Regions from separate parts of the Streptomyces sp. NPDC002935 genome, predicted to be linked through region 2. Evidence: predicted binding sites of a transcription regulator. Region 2 holds the regulator's gene; each other region holds the start of a gene.
The links. Region 2 encodes HrcA, which represses chaperone genes, less so after heat shock. Its sites were predicted from a motif close to TTNGCACTCNGNNNNNCNGAGTGCNAA; they were not measured.

Region 1: the regulator HrcA is predicted to act here: its motif matches at 3,723-3,749, upstream of groES (co-chaperone GroES).
Region 3: the regulator HrcA is predicted to act here: its motif matches at 4,313-4,339, upstream of groL (chaperonin GroEL).

Annotation. Positions count from the first base shown of each region.
Region 1 is NZ_JBEXNW010000017.1:148,911-155,332, reverse strand. Features, by position in the region: gene ABZX90_RS23875 (SDR family oxidoreductase) at 1-510, shown strand, start outside; gene ABZX90_RS23870 (ester cyclase) at 644-1,351, shown strand; gene groL (chaperonin GroEL) at 1,488-3,113, opposite strand; gene groES (co-chaperone GroES) at 3,269-3,577, opposite strand; gene ABZX90_RS23855 (polysaccharide deacetylase family protein) at 3,805-4,557, opposite strand; gene ABZX90_RS23850 (polysaccharide deacetylase family protein) at 4,554-5,531, opposite strand; gene ABZX90_RS23845 (methyltransferase domain-containing protein) at 5,623-6,422, shown strand, end outside.
Region 2 is NZ_JBEXNW010000002.1:293,677-300,098, reverse strand. Features, by position in the region: gene hemW (radical SAM family heme chaperone HemW) at 1-847, shown strand, start outside; gene ABZX90_RS03485 (DUF3097 domain-containing protein) at 872-1,678, opposite strand; gene ABZX90_RS03480 (MBL fold metallo-hydrolase) at 1,710-2,441, opposite strand; gene hrcA (heat-inducible transcriptional repressor HrcA) at 2,620-3,636, shown strand; gene dnaJ (molecular chaperone DnaJ) at 3,637-4,773, shown strand; gene ABZX90_RS03465 (nitronate monooxygenase) at 4,886-5,980, shown strand; gene ABZX90_RS03460 (16S rRNA (uracil(1498)-N(3))-methyltransferase) at 5,977-6,422, shown strand, end outside.
Region 3 is NZ_JBEXNW010000042.1:43,080-49,501, reverse strand. Features, by position in the region: gene ABZX90_RS37735 (helix-turn-helix transcriptional regulator) at 15-857, shown strand; gene ABZX90_RS37730 (DUF397 domain-containing protein) at 838-1,050, shown strand; gene ABZX90_RS37725 (NADH:flavin oxidoreductase) at 1,166-2,287, opposite strand; gene groL (chaperonin GroEL) at 2,562-4,187, opposite strand; gene ABZX90_RS37715 (cold-shock protein) at 4,579-4,782, opposite strand; gene ABZX90_RS37710 (MoaD/ThiS family protein) at 5,225-5,500, opposite strand; gene thrC (threonine synthase) at 5,497-6,422, opposite strand, start outside.

The sequences.
Region 1 (6,422 bases), on a different contig from region 2:
TTCGGCAACAAGGGCCGCTATCTGGACGTATCGATGGCGGACGAGCTGAAGATGCTCAAGGTGCACTGCGAGGCCGTGCTCCGGCTGACGTCGGCGGCGACCGAGGCCATGCGGGAGCGCGGCCGGGGCGGCGTCGTCAACGTCGCGTCGGTGGCGGCGTTCGTGCCGCGGGGCACGTACGGGGCGTCGAAGGCGTGGGTCGTGCAGTTCACGCAGGGCGCGGCGAAGGATCTCGCGGGCAGCGGCGTACGGCTGATGGCGCTGGCTCCCGGTTTTGTGCGCACCGAGTTCCACGAGCGGGCCGGTATGGGCACGGACAACATCCCGAACTGGATGTGGCTCGACGCCGACAAGCTGGTCGCGGCCGCGCTCGCCGATCTGGCGCGCGGCAGAACCCTGTCGATCCCGGACGCGCGCTACAAGATGCTGATGGGCGTGGTGAAGGTGACGCCCAGGGCGCTGCTCGGCGGCATCACGTCGAAGACCGGGCGGAAGTACGGCCCCCAGTAAGGGCGATCACGCGGGTCGCGCGGTCCTGCGGGTCGTGCGGCGGGCGCGCGCGGATCGTGCGGTGGGTGGTGTCGCCCCTCCGGTGGGAGGATTGAGGGTGGATCAACCGGACCAGGGGGCCGGAGGCGGCGCGATGACATTCGTACAGCTGATTGACTGTAGAACCAGTCGGTTCGACGAGATGAACCGGCTGATGGACACATGGGTCGAGCAGACCAAGGGGAAACGGACCGCGACGCACAACGTCATCGGCAAGGACCGAGCGGACGCGAGCCACTTCGTGGAGATCGTGGAGTTCCCGTCGTACGAAGAGGCGATGCGGAACTCGAAACTTCCCGAGACCGACACGATCTTCAAGGAGATGGTGGCGCTCTGCGACGGGATGCCGACGTTCACGGACCTGGACATCGTGCGCGACGAGCAGCTCTACGCGGCGAACATCCGCAGTTACTTCGACATGCTGGCGGGCCCGGGTGAGCTGGAGCCGCTCAACGGACTGATGGCGGAGAGCTATCACGACCACGATCCCGCCAACGAACAGGACACCATCGGGCTCGACGCGGTACGGCGCGAGATCGAGATGTGGCGCGGCGGCTTCGACTTCAAGTTCACCGTCGACGACCAGATCACGGAGGGCGACCGCGTCTGCACGCGGTGGACCTGGAACGGCATGCACACGGGCGACTTCATGGGGATCCCGGCGTCCGGGAAGCAGGCCTCCATGACCGGCACGACCATCTTCCGGTGCGGGGAGGACGGAAAGATCGTCGAGGGCTGGTGGCAGTACGACCGGCTGGGTCTGATGGCCGGGCTCGGCGCGCTGGACGCGCTGGAGGGCTGACCGCTCGGCGCGCCGGAGGGACAGCACCGGGGAACAGCCTCACGGAAACGCGGGAGGTCCCCGTTCCTGTCGGGAACGGGGACCTCTTCACGTCGTCACGCCTCGGTGGGCGTGTCCGCACTCATGACGTCGGACGTCAGTGGGAGTGCCCGTGACCGCCGTGGCCGGCGTCGCCCTCGTCCTCGGCCGGCTTCTCGACGACCAGGGTCTCGGTCGTGAGGAGCAGGGAGGCGATGGAGGCGGCGTTCTCAAGGGCGGAGCGGGTGACCTTGACCGGGTCGATGACGCCGGCCTTGACCAGGTCGCCGTACTCACCGGTGGCGGCGTTGAAGCCCTGGCCCTTGTCGAGCTCGGCGACCTTGGCGGTGATGACGTAACCCTCCAGGCCGGAGTTCTCGGCGATCCAGCGCAGCGGCTCGACGGCGGCCTTGCGGACGACCGCGACACCCGTGGCCTCGTCGCCGGTCTTGCCGAGGTTGCCCTCGAGGATCTTCACGGCGTGGACGAGCGCGGAGCCACCGCCGGAGACGATGCCCTCCTCGACCGCGGCGCGGGTCGCGGAGATGGCGTCCTCGAGACGGTGCTTCTTCTCCTTGAGCTCCACCTCGGTGGCGGCGCCGACCTTGATCACGCACACGCCGCCGGCCAGCTTCGCGAGGCGCTCCTGGAGCTTCTCGCGGTCCCAGTCGGAGTCGGTGTTCTCGATCTCGGCCTTGATCTGGTTGACGCGGCCGACGACCTCGTCGGAGCTGCCGCCACCGTCGACGATGGTGGTGTCGTCCTTGGTGACGGTCACGCGGCGGGCGCTGCCCAGCACGTCCAGGCCGACCTGGTCGAGCTTGAGGCCGACCTCCTCGGCGATGACCTGACCACCGGTGAGGGTGGCGATGTCGCCGAGCATGGCCTTGCGGCGGTCACCGAAGCCGGGGGCCTTCACGGCGACGGCGTTGAACGTGCCGCGGATCTTGTTCACGACCAGGGTCGACAGGGCCTCGCCCTCGACGTCCTCGGCGATGATCAGCAGCGGCTTGGAGGCGTTCGACTGGATGACCTTCTCCAGCAGCGGCAGCAGGTCCTGGATGGAGCTGATCTTGCCCTGGTGGATGAGGATGTACGGGTCGTCGAGGACGGCCTCCATACGCTCCTGGTCGGACACCATGTACGGGGACAGGTAGCCCTTGTCGAAGGCCATGCCCTCGGTGAAGTCCAGCTCCAGACCGAAGGTGTTGGACTCCTCGACGGTGATGACACCGTCCTTGCCGACCTTGTCCATCGCCTCGGCGATGAGCTCGCCGACCTGGCTGTCCTGGGCGGAGAGCCCGGCCACGGCGGCGATGTCGGACTTGTCGTCGATCGGGCGGGCCGTCGCGAGGAGCTCCTCGGAGACGGCCTTGACCGCGGCGTCGATGCCCTTCTTCAGGAGGGCGGGCGACGCGCCGGCGGCGACGTTCCTCAGGCCCTCGCGGACGAGCGCCTGGGCGAGCACGGTGGCGGTGGTCGTACCGTCACCCGCGATGTCGTTGGTCTTGGTCGCCACCTCCTTCACCAGCTGCGCGCCGAGGTTCTCGAACGGGTCGTCGAGCTCGACCTCACGGGCGATGGTCACGCCGTCGTTGGTGATGGTGGGGGCGCCGAACTTCTTGTCGATGACGACGTTGCGGCCCTTGGGGCCGATCGTCACCTTCACCGTGTCGGCAAGCTTGTTGACGCCGCGCTCGAGGGCGCGACGGGCGTCCTCGTCGAACTTCAGGATCTTCGCCATGGGAGCGGTTCAGCCCTCTCGGAAAACTTGGGAGAAACGAACGGCGCCCCCAGCGCCCGGTTCATCAAAGGTAGCGGGGGCCAGGGGCGCAGTTCACTGCAATGCTTGGTGCGGGGTTGTCCGGGGGAAGTCCCCGAACGCCCTTACCGGGTGAATTACTTCTCGATGATCGCGAGCACGTCGCGAGCCGAGAGGACGAGGTACTCCTCGCCGTTGTACTTCACCTCGGTGCCGCCGTACTTGCTGTAGAGCACGACGTCGCCGACGGTGACGTCGAGCGGAAGACGGTTACCGTCCTCGAAGCGACCCGGACCCACGGCAAGGACGACGCCCTCCTGGGGCTTCTCCTTGGCGGTGTCCGGGATGACCAGGCCAGAGGCCGTGGTCTGCTCGGCGTCGAGCGGCTGGACCACAATGCGGTCCTCGAGCGGCTTGATGGCAACCTTGGAGCTGGTGGTCGTCACGATCCGACCTCCCCCTTCGGAGATCTCACGGGGTTAACTGTCTGAGGTGGCGACCAGGTGGATCCGTCGTCGCGGGTGCCGGATCTGCCCTGTCGCTATTGGCACTCTCCAGGGGGGAGTGCCAGACCTGAGACTATGACTGCGATTAGCACTCGGTCAAGCGGAGTGCCAAAGGCGTCGGCGTGGCGCGGGCCGAACGGTGCCGGACCGCGCCGAACGGCGGCACCTCAGAGGTAGTTCTCCAGCCGGGCCGGGGTGAAGCCCTCCGCCTGGATGCGCCGGAGCAACCGGAGCGTGGCGTCCGTGAGATTGGGTTCGCCGAAGCCGGAGAGGATGTCGCCCGGCCGGAGCCGGTGCGCGTCGGCCGCCCGGCCGAGGACGATCGCGGCGACCCCGCAGTCGGCGGCGGCGCGCAGGGTGGTGCTGTCGTACCTGCCGTAGGGGGGCCGCAGCAGCCGGGGCCGGATGCCGAAACGCTGTCTGAGCTTGTCCTGCTGTCCGCAGATCTCGGCGCGCTGGCCGGCGTAGGGCAGGCCGCGCAGGGAGGCGTGGTCGAGGGTGTGGTTCTGGACGCTCGCGCCGACCGCGCGCAGCCGGGCGAAGTGCCCGTACCCCGGCCCGACGACACTGTCCGTGAGGAACATGCTGACCGGCAGCCGCAGTTCGCGGACCATGTCGACGAACCGCGGATCGCGCTCGGCGCCGTCGTCGTACGTCAGGAAGACCACCTTGTCGTGGGTGCGCACATGGTCCACGACGGGGGGCAGTCCCGGGCCCGCGGTGCGCGCGGTGGTCCGGGCGGGCGCTTTCGGCGCCGCGGCGAGCGGGGTGGCCAGCCCCCAGCGGCGGTACGCCGACTCCTGCGGGTGCACCCTTTGGGCCGCCTTCTTGCCCAGTCGCTCGATGGGGTCGACGGACTGCGCGCAGCCGGTCAGCAGCACCGCCGCGAGCAGCCAGGCGACGGGCGTCCGCGGCCTCACAGGTAGTCCTCCAGCCGCGCGACCGCGTACCCCTTGTCCGTGACGGTCCTCAGGAAGCGGCGGACCATGTCGGGCATGGTGCCCTTCCAGTCCTTCCGGCCCCGGAAGTGGGTGAGGACGATGTCGCCGGGGTGCAGGTCCTGGTCGCTCTCGCGGTACTCCCAGTGGTCGACGAAGACTTCCTCGTCCCAGATGGGCGCGTACTTGACGCCGCAGTGCTTGGCGGCGCGCAGGGTGTCCTGGTTGTAGTTGCCGTACGGCGGGCGGAAGACGGTCGGGCGCTTGCCGAACTGCTTCTTCATCACGTCCTGCATGCCGCAGATCTCGCGCTTCTGCCGCGCGTAGGACAGGGCGGGCAGATAGGGATGGTGCAGCGTGTGGTTGTTGAGCGTGATGCCGCGGTCGCGCATCTTCCGGAAGTACCCGTAGTCGTCCTTGACCAGGTAGTCGCTGAGGAAGGCGGTGTACGGGATCTTCAGGTCGCTCATCATCCGCAGGAACGCGGGGTCCTTCTCCTCGCCGTCGTCGATGGTGAGGAAGACGACCTTGTCCTTGGTGGGGACGGTCGTGAAGACCGGCGGCAGCCCCAGCTCCTCCTGGTCGTCGACCTCGAACCCCTTGCGGGCCTCGATGACCGGCTTCCTGGCGGGCGGTGCCGGGGGTGTCAGCGGCACCTCGGCCAGCCCCCAGCGCCTGGCGGCGGCGACGCGCCGGGCCTGCGCCACGCGGAGCCGGGTGGCGTACGCGTCGAGGGCGCGGGCGGGGGCCGCCCGGAGCTCGGCCCGCCGGCCGTGGGCCGGCTCGGCGGCACCGGCGCCGGAGCCCGCGCCGGAACCGGAGCCTGAGCCGGAGCCCGACCCCGAGCCGGTCTCGGCACAGCCGGAGACGAGGAGGGCGAGGGCGAGGACGCCGACTCCCCAGCACGCACCGGCCCCGTTTGTGCCGTTTTTATCATTTTGTCGTACGGGTCGCATGGAGCCGGATCCTCCCAGGTCACCGCCCTTACGAGGGCCCCGACACCGCCGCTGGAAGCACACCGTCCACCGACTGGCCCACAATGGCCGGGTGAACGACGTCTCCTTCGCCTCCCTCCTCACCGACGAGGGCCGCGCCCTGCTCGACGAGGTCCGCGCCACCGAACCGGCACAGGAACTGGCCGTCGCCACCCGGCTGCGCCGCGAGCACCCCGCCGAACTCGTCTCGGCGGCCCTCGGACAGGCACGGCTGCGGCAGCGGGCGGCGGCGAAGTTCGGGGCCGAGGACGCCGGACGGATGTTCTTCACCCCGAACGGGGTCGAGCAGTCCACCCGGACGAGCGTGGCGGTCCACCGCGCCGAGCGGCTGCGCGCGCTGGGAGTCCGTTCCGTCGCCGATCTCTGCTGCGGCATCGGCGGCGACGCGATCGCGCTGGCCCGCGCCGGAATCCGCGTCCTCGCCGTCGACCGTGATCCGCTGACGGCCGCCGCCGCCCGGGCGAACGCCGACGCGCTGGGACTCGCGGACCTGATCGAGGTGCGCGAGACCGACGTCACCGAGGTGGACACCTCTTCGTACGACGCGGTCTTCGTGGACCCGGCGCGCCGGGGCGGCCGGGGCCGGATCTTCGACCCGGAGGCGTACTCGCCGCCGCTCTCGTGGGCGGTCGGGGCCGCCGTGAAATCTCCGGTCGCCGCGCTGAAGATCGCCCCCGGCATCCCGCACGAGGCGATCCCCGCCGAGGCGGAGGCCGAGTGGATCTCGGACGGCGGGGACGTGAAGGAGGCGGTGCTGTGGTTCGGCACGGAGCCCGGCCTGGTGCGCGCCACCCTGCTGCCGGGCCCGCGCGAACTGCGCGGACGCGGGCTGCCGGATCCGGCCGTACGGAC
Region 2 (6,422 bases):
GACGGAGGCGAACCCCGAGTCCGTGGACCCGGAGTACCTCGCGACGCTGCGCGCCGGCGGCTTCAACCGTGTTTCCTTCGGCATGCAGAGCGCCCGGCAGCACGTCCTGAAGGTGCTCGACCGCACGCACACCCCCGGCCGCCCCGAGGCCTGTGTCGCCGAGGCCCGCGCGGCGGGCTTCGCACATGTGAACCTGGATCTGATCTACGGCACACCGGGGGAGTCGGACGACGACTGGCGTGCCTCGCTCGAAGCTGCCCTCGGCGCCGGTCCCGACCACATCTCCGCCTACGCACTCATCGTCGAGGAGGGTACGCAGCTCGCGCGCCGCATCCGCCGCGGCGAGGTCCCGATGACCGACGACGACGTGCACGCGGACCGCTATCTCATCGCGGACGAGGTGATGTCGGCGGCGGGCTTCGACTGGTACGAGGTGTCGAACTGGGCCACCTCCGAGGCCGGCCGCTGCCTGCACAACGAGCTGTACTGGCGCGGCGCCGACTGGTGGGGCGCGGGCCCCGGCGCGCACAGCCACGTCGGCGGTGTTCGCTGGTGGAACGTGAAGCATCCCGGTGCGTACGCGGCGGCGCTGGCCTCGGGCCGCTCGCCGGGCGCCGGGCGTGAACTCCTCTCCGACGAGGACCGCCGGGTCGAGCGCATCCTCCTCGAACTGCGGCTGCGCGAGGGCTGCCCGCTCTCCCTGCTCCGCCCCGACGGACTCGCGGCCTCCCGCCGCGCGCTGTCCGACGGGCTCCTCGAAGCCGGTCCGTACGACGCCGGTCGCGCCGTCCTCACCCTGCGCGGCCGCCTCCTCGCGGACGCCGTCGTCCGGGATCTGGTGGACTGAACACCCGCTCGCGCCGGCGGGGGTTCACTCCGGAGCGGTGACGAAGTCGATCAGCTCCTCCACCCGGCCCAGGAGTTCCGGCTCCAGGTCCTTGTAGGAGTGCACCCGGGACAGGATGTGCTGCCAGGCCGCGCCGGTGTTCTCCGGCCAGCCCAGGGCCCGGCACACGCCCGTCTTCCAGTCCTGGCCGCGCGGTACCCGGGGCCAGCCCGGGATGCCCACGGAGGACGGCTTCACGGCCTCCCAGACGTCGATGTACGGGTGCCCGAGCACCAGGGCGTGATCGCTCGTGACCGCCCCGGCGATCCGGGACTCCTTCGAACCCGGGACCAGGTGGTCGACGAGGACGCCGAGCCGGGCGTCCGGGCCCGGCGCGAACTCGGCGACGATCGCGGGCAGGTCGTCGATGCCCTCCAGGTACTCCACCACGACGCCCTCGATGCGCAGGTCGTCACCCCAGACCCGCTCGACCAGTTCGGCGTCGTGGCGGCCCTCGACGTAGATGCGTCCGGCCCGGGCGACCCGGGCGCGGGCGCCGGGCACCGCCACCGAGCCGGATGCCGTACGGCTGGGACGTACGGGCGCCGCCGCCGTCGGGCGCACCAGCGTCACCACCCTGCCCTCCAGGAGGAAGCCGCGCGGCTCCAGCGGGAACACCCGGTGCTTGCCGAAGCGGTCCTCCAGGGTCACCGTGCCCGCCTCGCAGCGGATCACCGCACCGCAGAAACCGGTGCCGGGCTCCTCGACCACCAGACCCGGGTCCGCCGGGACCTCGGGCACGGGCTTCGGCTTCTTCCACGGCGGGGTCAGGTCCGGAGAGTACTGGCGCATTCGGATGACGATAGGAGAAGCCCGGGGGCGCTCACGGCGACACGCCGAAACGCGCGGCCAGGGCGTCCCGCTGTGACCGTACGAACGCGGCGTCCACCACCGCTCCGTGACCGGGCACGTACACCGCGTCCTCGCCGCCGAGGCCGAGCAGCCGGTCGAGGGCCGCGGGCCAGCGTGAGGGAACGGCGTCGGGACCCGCCTGGGGCTCGCCGGACTCCTCGACCAGGTCGCCGCAGAACACCACCGTCGGGTCGCCGGGCACCACGACCACGAGGTCGTGCGCGGTGTGTCCCTCGCCCGTCCGCACCAGCCGGACCTCGATGCCGCCGTCGAGTTCCAGGTGCCACGTTCCCCGGACGAACAGGCCGGGACGCACGAGCGTGTCGGCCGCCTCCTCCGCCGCCCGAAGATCCAGTCCGTTGCGCACCGCGTCCGCGCACAACTCCTCGCGACCGTTCTCGTACACCCCGGACGAGCCGCCAGCGGCGAAGATCTCCACGCCCGCGAACGCCGCCGCGCCGAAGACATGGTCGAAATGGGGGTGGGTGAGTGCGAGGTGCGTCACTCGGCGACCGGGGCCGAGGAGCCGCTCGGCCTCGGCGCGCAGCCACGCGCCCTCCGCGAGGCTCGACCCCGCGTCGACCATCAGTGCCGCGCCCTCGCCTACGACGAGCCCCACGGTGCAGTCCCAGTCCGGAAGCCGCCGCCGCCCGACCCGGGGCGCCACCCTTTCCCACCCCAGCTCTTCCCAAGTCAGCCTCATGCGGCGACGCTAGCGGTGACCGGGTGCCGTGCACGACATCGCAGGCCCGCCCTTGCCGGGGTCGTGCCTCACCGCCGTACACTGGGCCGGGGGACATTGGCACTCGCGTGCGTTGAGTGCCAGGCGAAAGCCGCGAAGGCCACGAAGACCACCGAGTCGAATTCTGGAGGTGTGCGCGATGCTCAGTGAACGCAGGCTCGAGGTGCTGCGCGCCATCGTCCAGGACTACGTGGGCACCGAGGAACCGGTCGGTTCCAAGGCGCTCACCGAGCGGCACCGGCTGGGTGTCTCGCCGGCGACCGTCCGCAACGACATGGCGGCCCTGGAGGACGAGGGCTACATCGCCCAGCCGCACACCAGCGCCGGACGCATCCCCACGGACAAGGGATACCGGCTCTTCGTCGACAAGCTCGCCGGCGTCAAGCCGATGACCGCGCCCGAGCGGCGGGCCATCCAGAACTTCCTGGACGGCGCCGTCGACCTCGACGACGTCGTCGGACGGACCGTGCGGCTGCTCGCGCAGCTCACACGGCAGGTCGCCGTCGTGCAGTACCCCTCGCTGACCCGCTCGACCGTGCGCCATGTGGAGCTGCTGTCACTCGCCCCCGCGCGGGTGATGCTCGTGCTGATCACGGACACCGGCCGGGTCGAGCAGCGCATGATCAACTCTCCGGCGCCGTTCGGTGAGACGTCGCTGGCGGATCTGCGGGCCCGGCTCAACAGCAGGGTCGCGGGCCGCCCCTTCGCGGACGTCCCACAGCTCGTGCAAGACCTCCCGGACGCCTTCGAGGCGGAGGACCGGGGTACGGTCTCGACAGTGCTCTCCACTTTGCTGGAGACACTCGTCGAGGAGACCGAGGAGCGGCTGATGATCGGCGGTACCGCCAATCTGACGCGTTTCGGACATGACTTCCCTCTCACCATCCGGCCGGTGCTCGAAGCGCTGGAGGAGCAGGTTGTGCTCCTCAAGTTGCTTGGAGAGGCCGGGGATTCGAGCATGACCGTGCGAATCGGGCACGAGAACGCGTATGAGGGACTCAACTCCACGTCCGTGGTCTCGGTCGGCTACGGTTCGGGCGGCGAGGCAGTAGCCAAACTCGGCGTGGTCGGCCCGACCCGCATGGATTACCCAGGAACGATGGGAGCGGTACGAGCGGTGGCACGGTACGTCGGACAGATCCTGGCGGAGTCTTAAGTGGCCACGGACTACTACGCCGTACTCGGCGTGCGCCGCGACGCGTCCCAGGACGAGATCAAGAAGGCGTTCAGGAGGCTCGCTCGCGAGCTGCACCCGGACGTCAATCCCGATCCGAAGACGCAGGAGCGGTTCAAGGAGATCAACGCCGCGTACGAGGTGTTGTCGGACCCGCAGAAGAAGCAGGTCTACGACCTCGGCGGCGACCCGCTGTCCCAGCAGGGCGGCGGTGGCGCCGGCGGCTTCGGCGCGGGCGGCTTCGGGAACTTCTCGGACATCATGGACGCCTTCTTCGGCACGGCGTCGCAGCGCGGACCGCGCTCGCGCACCCGCCGGGGCCAGGACGCCATGATCCGGCTGGAGATCGAGCTGGACGAGGCAGCCTTCGGCACCACGAAGGACATCCAGGTCGACACGGCCGTCGTCTGCGCCACCTGCAACGGCGAAGGCGCCGCACCCGGCACCACCGCGCAGACCTGTGACATGTGCCGCGGTCGCGGCGAGGTGTCCCAGGTGACGCGGTCCTTCCTCGGCCAGGTCATGACCTCACGGCCGTGTCCGCAGTGCCAGGGCTTCGGCACCGTGGTCCCGACCCCGTGCCACGACTGCGCGGGCGACGGCCGGGTCCGGTCCCGTCGCACCCTCACGGTCAAGATCCCGGCCGGTGTCGACAACGGCACACGGATCCAGCTCGCGGGCGAGGGCGAGGTCGGCCCCGGCGGCGGCCCCGCCGGTGACCTGTACGTGGAGATCCACGAGCTGCCGCACTCGACGTTCCAGCGGCGCGGCGACGACCTGCACTGCACGGTCACCCTCCCGATGACCGCGGCGTCCCTCGGCACCAAGGTGCCGCTGGAGACCCTCGACGGCATGGAGGAGGTCGACATCCGTCCGGGCACACAGTCCGGCCAGTCGATCCCGCTGCACGGCCGGGGCGTCACGCATCTGCGCGGCGGCGGCCGCGGCGACCTCATCGTGCACGTCGAGGTCACCACGCCGACCAAGCTCGACCCGGAGCAGGAGCGGCTCCTGCGCGAGCTCGCCATACTGCGCGGCGAGGAGCGGCCCACCGGCCAGTTCCAGCCCGGTCAGCAGGGGCTCTTCTCCCGGCTGAAGGACGCCTTCAACGGCCGCTGATCCAGGCGCGGCGCGGGGTGGGAAAGCCACCCCGTGCCGGCCCATCCCGGTGGCCTATGCCGGGTGGACGGCCGGATTCGGACTTGTACTGGGGACGTGACAACATGCCGTCATGTCCTCCGCACTGACCGATCTCTTCCCTCACCCGATCGTGCAGGCCCCCATGGCGGGCGGCGTCTCCGTCCCCCAGCTCGCGGCCGCGGTGTCCGAGGCGGGCGGGCTCGGATTCCTCGCCGCCGGGTACAAGACCGCCGACGGCATGTACCAGGAGATCAAGCAGCTGCGAGGGCTGACCGGCCGTCCCTTCGGCGTCAATCTGTTCATGCCGCAGCCCGAGTACGCGGACCCCGCCGCCGTCGAGGTCTACGCCAACCAGCTCGCCGGTGAGGCCGCCTGGTACGAGACCGAGCTCGGCGATCCGGACAGCGGCCGCGACGACGGCTACGACGCCAAGCTCGCCGTCCTCCTCGACAACCCGGTGGCGGTGGTCTCCTTCCACTTCGGCGTCCCGAGCCAGGACGTCCTGGACTCCCTGCGCCGCGCCGGCACGTTCACCCTGGTCACCGCCACCACGGCCGAGGAGGCCCTCGCCGTGCAGCGGGCGGGCGCCGCCGCGGTCATCGCGCAGGGCATAGAGGCCGGCGGACACCAGGGCACCCACCGCGACAACCCGGAGACGGACGGCACGGGCATCGGCCTGCTCTCCCTGGTCGCCCAGGTCCGCGAGACCGTGCAGATCCCGGTCGTCGCGGCCGGCGGCATCATGCGCGGCAGCCAGATCGCCGCCGCCCTCGCCGCGGGCGCGAACGCGGCCCAGCTCGGCACCGCGTTCCTCGCCACCCCCGAGTCCGGCGCGAACGTCGTGCACAAGCAGGCCCTGACCAACCCCCTCTTCGTCCGTACGGAACTCACGCGCGCGTTCTCCGGGCGCCCGGCGCGCGGGCTGGCCAACCGCTTCATGCGCGAACACGGCCCCTACGCCCCCGCCGCCTACCCCGAGATCCACCACCTCACCTCGCCGCTGCGCAAGGCGGCCGCCAAGGCGGGCGACGCGCAGGGCATGGCGCTGTGGGCGGGACAGGGCCACCGCATGGCCCGCGACCTGCCCGCCGCGCAGCTCGTGGACGTACTGAACGCCGAGATCGCAGCCGCCAAGACAGCGTTGTCGGCGCCCGAGGAGACCCCGGAAGAGGGTGCGGCCCGATGACAGCACCGGTGTTCCTGGTCGAGCACTTCGACGCGGACGGCGGCGGACGTTACGTCCTCGACGGCCCCGAGGGACGGCACGCCGTCTCCGTGAAACGGCTGCGGGCCGGCGAGGACGTCAGGCTCACCGACGGGGCCGGCCGCTGGGCGGACTGCGTGGTCCTCGACACCGAGGGCAAGGACCGGCTGATCGTGCGGATGGACTCCGTGACCGAGGAACCGGCGGAGGAGCCGCGCATCACGGTCGTCCAGGCCCTGCCCAAGGGCGACCGGGGCGAGCTCGCCGTCGAGACCATGACCGAGACCGGCGTCGACGCGATCGTCCCCTGGGCCGCCTCCCGCTGCATCACCCAGTGGAAGGGCGACCGGGGTCTGAAGGCGCTCGCCAAATGGCGCGCCACCGCCCGGGAGGCCGGCAAGCAGTCCCGCCGCGTGCGCTTCCC
Region 3 (6,422 bases), on a different contig from region 2:
GACAGGGAGTTGCCATGCCCGGACCGAAGGACCTCGATCCGTCCTCCTCACCCCGCGCGATGATCGGTGCGGAGTTGCGGCACGCCCGCGAGAACGCGGGGCTCAGCCAGGCCGAGTTGGGCGAACCGCTCTTCGTCAGCGGTTCGTTCATCGGCCAGCTGGAGGCCGGGACCCGGCGGCTGCACCTCGAATACGCCGTCCAGATAGACGAGATCTTGGGGACGAGCGGGTTCTTCGAGCGCAATTGCAAGGCGCTGGCCAGGTCCAAGTACCCGGACCACTTCGCCGAGGCGGCGGAGGCGGAGGCGATCGCTACGGCGATCAAGCAGTACGCGGCGCTGCTGATCCCTGGCCTGTTGCAGACGCCGGAGTACGCGCGGGCCGTCTTCCGCGCGTACCGTCCGACGGCGACGAAGGATGTCATCGACGAGCTGGTGGCCGCCCGGCTGGAGCGCGCGCAACTGCTCGACGATCCAACAACGCCGCTGTTGTGGGCGGTTCTGGACGAGGCGGTACTGCGCCGAGAGGTAGGCGGAACCGGAGTGATGTCGGAGGCCCTGCGACACCTGACCGCGCTGATCCGACGGCACCGGATCATCGTGCAGGTGCTGCCGTTCGGCTCCGGGGCGCATGCTGCGATGGACGGGCCGCTGAAGCTCATGGAGTTCGAGGACGCACCCACACTCTCCTTCGTCGAGGCACCCGACATGGGGAAGCTGCTGGACGACCCGGCCACGGTCACCCGCCACGCGCTGATGTTCAACCTCCTCCAGGCAGAGGCGCTTTCACCTCAAGAGTCCCTGGCCCTGATCGAATCCGTGGCGCAGGATTACGAGCATGGAGACCAACACCCGTGAGAACGAACTGACCACCGTCGTCTGGCAGAAGTCCAGCTACAGCGGGGGCCAGGGCGGCGACTGCCTCGAAGTCGCCGACGGTCACCCCACGCTCGTCCCCGTCCGGGACTCCAAGAATCCGCTCGGTCCCTCGGTCACCTTCGGGGCCGCCGCCTGGACCGCCTTCGTCGGTCACCTCGGCGCCACCGGCTGACCGGCGCGGGGCAGCAAAAAAGGGACGGCGCCCGCGTTGCGGCGGGCGCCGTCCCTCCCCCGTTCCCCCGTGGTCCGGATGCCGAGCCCGCACGGCGGGCTCGGGTCGGCTCAGGTCAGCTCAGCGAGCGCAGCGCCGCCGCGTCGTACGGGGCCAGCTCGTCGAAGCGGCCGGCCAGGACCTTCGCGGCCCACTCGGGGTCCTGGAGCAGCGCGCGGCCGATGGCGACGAGGTCGAACTCGTCGCGCTCCATGCGGTCGAGGAGGTCGTCGATGCCCTTGACCGGGGAACCCTCACCCTGGAAGGCCTTGATGAAGTCGCCGTCCAGGCCGACCGAGCCGACGGTGATGGTGGGCTTGCCCGTCAGCTTCTTCGTCCAGCCGGCGAGGTTGAGGTCGGAGCCGTCGAACTCGGGCAGCCAGTAGCGGCGCGTGGAGGCGTGGAAGGCGTCCACTCCGGCGGCGGCGAGCGGCGTGAGGATCGCCTCCAGCTCCTCCGGGGTCTCGGCGAGCCGGGCGTCGTAGGCCTGCTGCTTCCACTGCGAGTAGCGGAAGATGACGGGGAACTCCGGCGAGACCGCGGCCCGCACCGCCGCGACGATCTCGGCCGAGAACTTCGTACGGGCCACCGGGTCGCCGCCGTACGCGTCCTCGCGGCGGTTGGTGCCCGCCCAGTGGAACTGGTCGAGCAGGTAGCCGTGGGCACCGTGCAGTTCGACACCGTCGAAGCCGATGCGCTCGGCATCGGCGGCGGCCTTGGCGAACGCCTCGATGACGTCGTCGAGGTCCTGCTGGGTCATGCTCTTGCCGGTGACCTCGGCGCCCTCCTTGTAGAGGCCGGAGGGGCCGACGGGCGGGGCGTCCGTGAAGGGCGGCTCGCCCGCCTTGCGGACCATGCCGATGTGCCAGAGCTGCGGGACGATCGTGCCGCCCGCCGCGTGCACGGCGTCGGCGACCTTCGCCCATCCGGCGAGCTGGTCCTCGCCGTGGAAGCGCGGCACCGCGTCGCTCTGTCCGGCCGAGTCGTGGCCGACGTAGGTGCCCTCGGTGACGATCAGGCCGACGCCCGCGGCGGCGCGGCGGGAGTAGTAGCCCACCACGTCCTCCCCCGGTACACCGCCCGGCGAGAACATCCGGGTCATCGGGGCCATGGCGATCCGGTTCGGGACGGTCAGGCCGTTGATCGAGACGGGACGGGACAGGATCTCGGCTGCGCGGGTCGCGGCGTCAGCGGTCACGTGGGGGCTCCTCGGCGGGGTGGTCGGTATGACGTCGTGGTCGGCGAGGCAGGAGATTCCATGCGGTATGTGCACATGCATCGACTGCTCTTCAGCGACAACCGCCGCACCGGGCACGGCATTCCGCCACGTCGCGAACTGCCGCTGTGATCCGGGCCACGCTCACGGGGAGGGAACCCGGCCGCAGGGACTCGGAAAACGCCCGAGGGCGGCACCCTCCCTCTCGGGAAGGTGCCGCCCTCGGAACGTCAGGACGATGATCGACCGGGGTCGATCAGAAGTCCATGTCACCGCCCGGCATGCCGCCCGGAGCGCCGCCGGCAGCGGCCTTCTCCGGCTTGTCGGCGATGACGGCCTCGGTGGTGAGGAACAGCGCGGCGATGGAGGCGGCGTTCTGCAGAGCAGAGCGGGTCACCTTCGCCGGGTCGATGATGCCTTCGGCGATCATGTCGACGTACTCACCGGTCGCGGCGTTCAGGCCGTGACCGACGGGCAGGTTGCGCACCTTCTCGACGATGACGCCACCCTCGAGACCACCGTTGACGGCGATCTGCTTGAGCGGGGCCTCCAGGGCGAGCTTCACGGCGTTGGCGCCGGTCGCCTCGTCACCCGTGAGCTCGAGCTTCTCGAAGACCGAGGAAGCCTGGAGCAGAGCCACGCCACCACCGGCGACGATGCCCTCCTCGACGGCCGCCTTCGCGTTGCGAACGGCGTCCTCGATGCGGTGCTTGCGCTCCTTGAGCTCGACCTCGGTGGCGGCACCGGCCTTGATGACGGCCACGCCGCCGGCCAGCTTCGCCAGACGCTCCTGGAGCTTCTCGCGGTCGTAGTCCGAGTCCGAGTTCTCGATCTCGGCACGGATCTGGTTGACCCGGCCGGCGACCTGGTCGGCAGAGCCGGAGCCGTCGACGATCGTGGTCTCGTCCTTGGTGATGACGACCTTGCGGGCGCGGCCCAGCAGGTCCAGACCCGCGTTCTCCAGCTTGAGGCCGACCTCCTCGGAGATGACCTCGCCGCCCGTGAGGATGGCGATGTCGCCGAGCATGGCCTTGCGGCGGTCACCGAAGCCCGGAGCCTTGACGGCGACGGACTTGAAGGTGCCACGGATCTTGTTGACGACCAGGGTCGACAGGGCCTCGCCCTCGACGTCCTCAGCGATGATCAGCAGCGGCTTGCCGCCCTGCATGACCTTCTCGAGGAGCGGGAGCAGGTCCTTGACGTTCGCGATCTTGGAGTTCGCGATCAGGATGTACGGGTCGTCGAGGACGGCCTCCATACGCTCCATGTCGGTGGCGAAGTACGCCGAGATGTAGCCCTTGTCGAAGCGCATGCCCTCGGTGAGTTCCAGCTCCAGACCGAAGGTCTGGGACTCCTCGACGGTGATGACGCCTTCCTTGCCGACCTTGTCCATCGCCTCGGCGATGAGCTCGCCGATCTGGGTGTCGGCGGCGGAGATGGAGGCCGTGGAAGCGATCTGCTCCTTGGTCTCGACATCCTTGGCCTGCTCAAGGAGGGCACCGGAGACAGCCTCGACGGCCTTCTCGATACCGCGCTTGAGGGCCATCGGGTTGGCGCCGGCGGCGACGTTGCGCAGACCCTCGCGCACGAGCGCCTGGGCCAGCACGGTCGCCGTGGTCGTACCGTCGCCCGCGACGTCGTCCGTCTTCTTGGCGACTTCCTTGACCAGCTCGGCGCCGATCTTCTCGTACGGGTCCTCGAGCTCGATCTCCTTGGCGATGGAAACACCATCGTTGGTGATCGTGGGCGCGCCCCACTTCTTCTCGAGGACGACGTTGCGGCCCTTGGGGCCAAGGGTGACCTTGACGGCGTCGGCGAGCTGGTTCATCCCGCGCTCGAGACCGCGCCGTGCCTCCTCGTCGAACGCGATGATCTTGGCCATGTGAAGTGGTCCTCCCGGACGGGGTGGATTGCTCCGGATCGTGCCCGCGCCCGCGACGGACGGCCTGCAAGCCTTGTGGTTCCTTGCCCCACAGGCCCGCGGGCCTCACTGGCCCGATCCAAGTTCTGTCACTCTCACTGGGAGAGTGCTAACGCCAATGATTAGCACTCGACCCCTGCGAGTGCAAGCGCCTCTCGTGAAAACGGGCCCCACGAGCGGCCTCCGTACGGGCCTCCGGGCGCAGCCTCCGCGCGGCGCCCGAGAAGGCGCTCGCGGGCGCGCGGGCGCGCGCAGGACAGCGGAGGGCGGCCGAGGACGCACGAGAGGCCCGCATCCCTGGTGGGATGCGGGCCCCCCGGCGTGAGTGCGTCGGTGGTCGTTCGCGCCCGGATCAGACGGCGAGTTTGACCATGTCCGCCTGCGGACCCTTCTGGCCCTGCGAGATTTCGAACTCCACTCGCTGACCCTCTTCAAGGGTGCGGTAGCCGTCCATCTGAATCGCGCTGTAGTGCACGAAGACGTCCGCACCACCGTCGACCGCGATGAAGCCGTACCCCTTCTCCGCGTTGAACCACTTGACGGTGCCCTGAGCCATGCCTAACTCCCCTATTACTGGCCCTTGCACAGATCCACACTTCGCGGATCCGGGTCAAACCTCACCCCCCCAACGGTTGGGGGTGTGCGCCGGAACGCGTCGACCGCGGCTGAATGTATCTGTCCAACTGCCGTCTGCAACAGGTCAATCGGACGAGAATTCTGGGCATGGCTGATCGCTGATATGCGGAGAATGTGCAAGGATTCAGGGCAAGTCGGGCCCCGTAAATGCCATAAACGGCTCAAATAGGCGGGGCAGTTTGGCTACTTCTTGTCGGATGCCGGGCAAGAACTCATATGCGTCCGGCATGAAACCAACATCGAAAGCGAAGCGACTTCCCCAACTGTAGCGCGCTCAACCCTACAGAATTGCCCCCTCCGTTTCTCTCACGGAGGGGGCAATTCGATGAACTCAGCGTGTTCGGCATTACCGAGGGTAACGATCAGCCTCCGGCGACGGCCGGAATGATCGAGACACCGACACCGTCCGGGGTCGCCGTCTGAAGGCCCTGCTCGAACCGGACGTCGTCGTCGTTGACGTACACGTTGACGAAGCGGCGCAGCTTGCCCTGGTCGTCCAGAACGCGCGCGGCGATGCCCGTGTGGTTGCTCTCCAAGTCGGCGATGACCTCGGCGAGGGTCGTGCCCTCGGCCGACACCTCGGCGGCGCCCCCGGTGTAGGTGCGCAGGATGGTGGGGATGCGGACGTTGACGCTCATGATGCGAGGCCAGCCTCTCGGAAGGAGTCGAGGTTCGGGCGGATGGTCGCGGTCAGCCCGGTGTCCGAGGCCACCGCGTCCAGAGTCTTGAGGCCGTCGCCGGTGTTCAGCACGACCGTGGTGAGGGTCGGGTCGAGAAGACCGTTCTCGATCAGCTTGCGGGTGACGCCCACGGTCACACCACCGGCCGTCTCCGCGAAGATGCCCTCCGTGCGCGCGAGCAGCTTGATCGCGTCGACGATCTGCTCGTCGTTCACGTCCTCCACCGCACCGCCGGTGCGCCGCGCGATGTCGAGCACGTACGGCCCGTCCGCGGGGTTGCCGATGGCCAGCGACTTGGCGATGGTGTCCGGCTTCTGCGGCCGTACGACGTCGTGGCCGGCCTTGTAGGCGACGGACACCGGGGAGCAGCCCTCGGCCTGCGCGCCGAAGATCTTGTACGGCTTGTCCTCGACGAGCCCGAGCTTGATCAGCTCCTGCAGTCCCTTGTCGATCTTCGTGAGCTGGGAGCCGGAGGCGATCGGCACGACGAGCTGGTCGGGGAGCTTCCAGCCGAGCTGCTCGCAGATCTCGTACGCCAGCGTCTTGGAGCCCTCGGCGTAGTACGGCCGCAGGTTGACGTTGACGAAGCCCCAGCCCTCGCCGGCCGGGTCGCCGATCAGCTCGGAGCAGAAGCGGTTCACGTCGTCGTAGTTGCCCTGGATGCCGACGAGCTCGCCGCCGTAGACCGCGGCCATGACGACCTTGCCCTGCTCCAGGTCGTGCGGGATGAACACGCAGGAGCGGAAGCCGGCGCGGGCCGCCGCGGCGCCGACGGCGCCGGCGAGGTTGCCGGTGGAGGAGCAGGAGAGGGTGGTGAAGCCGAAGGCGCGGGCCGCTTCGATGGCCTGGGCGACGACGCGGTCCTTGAAGGAGTGCGTCG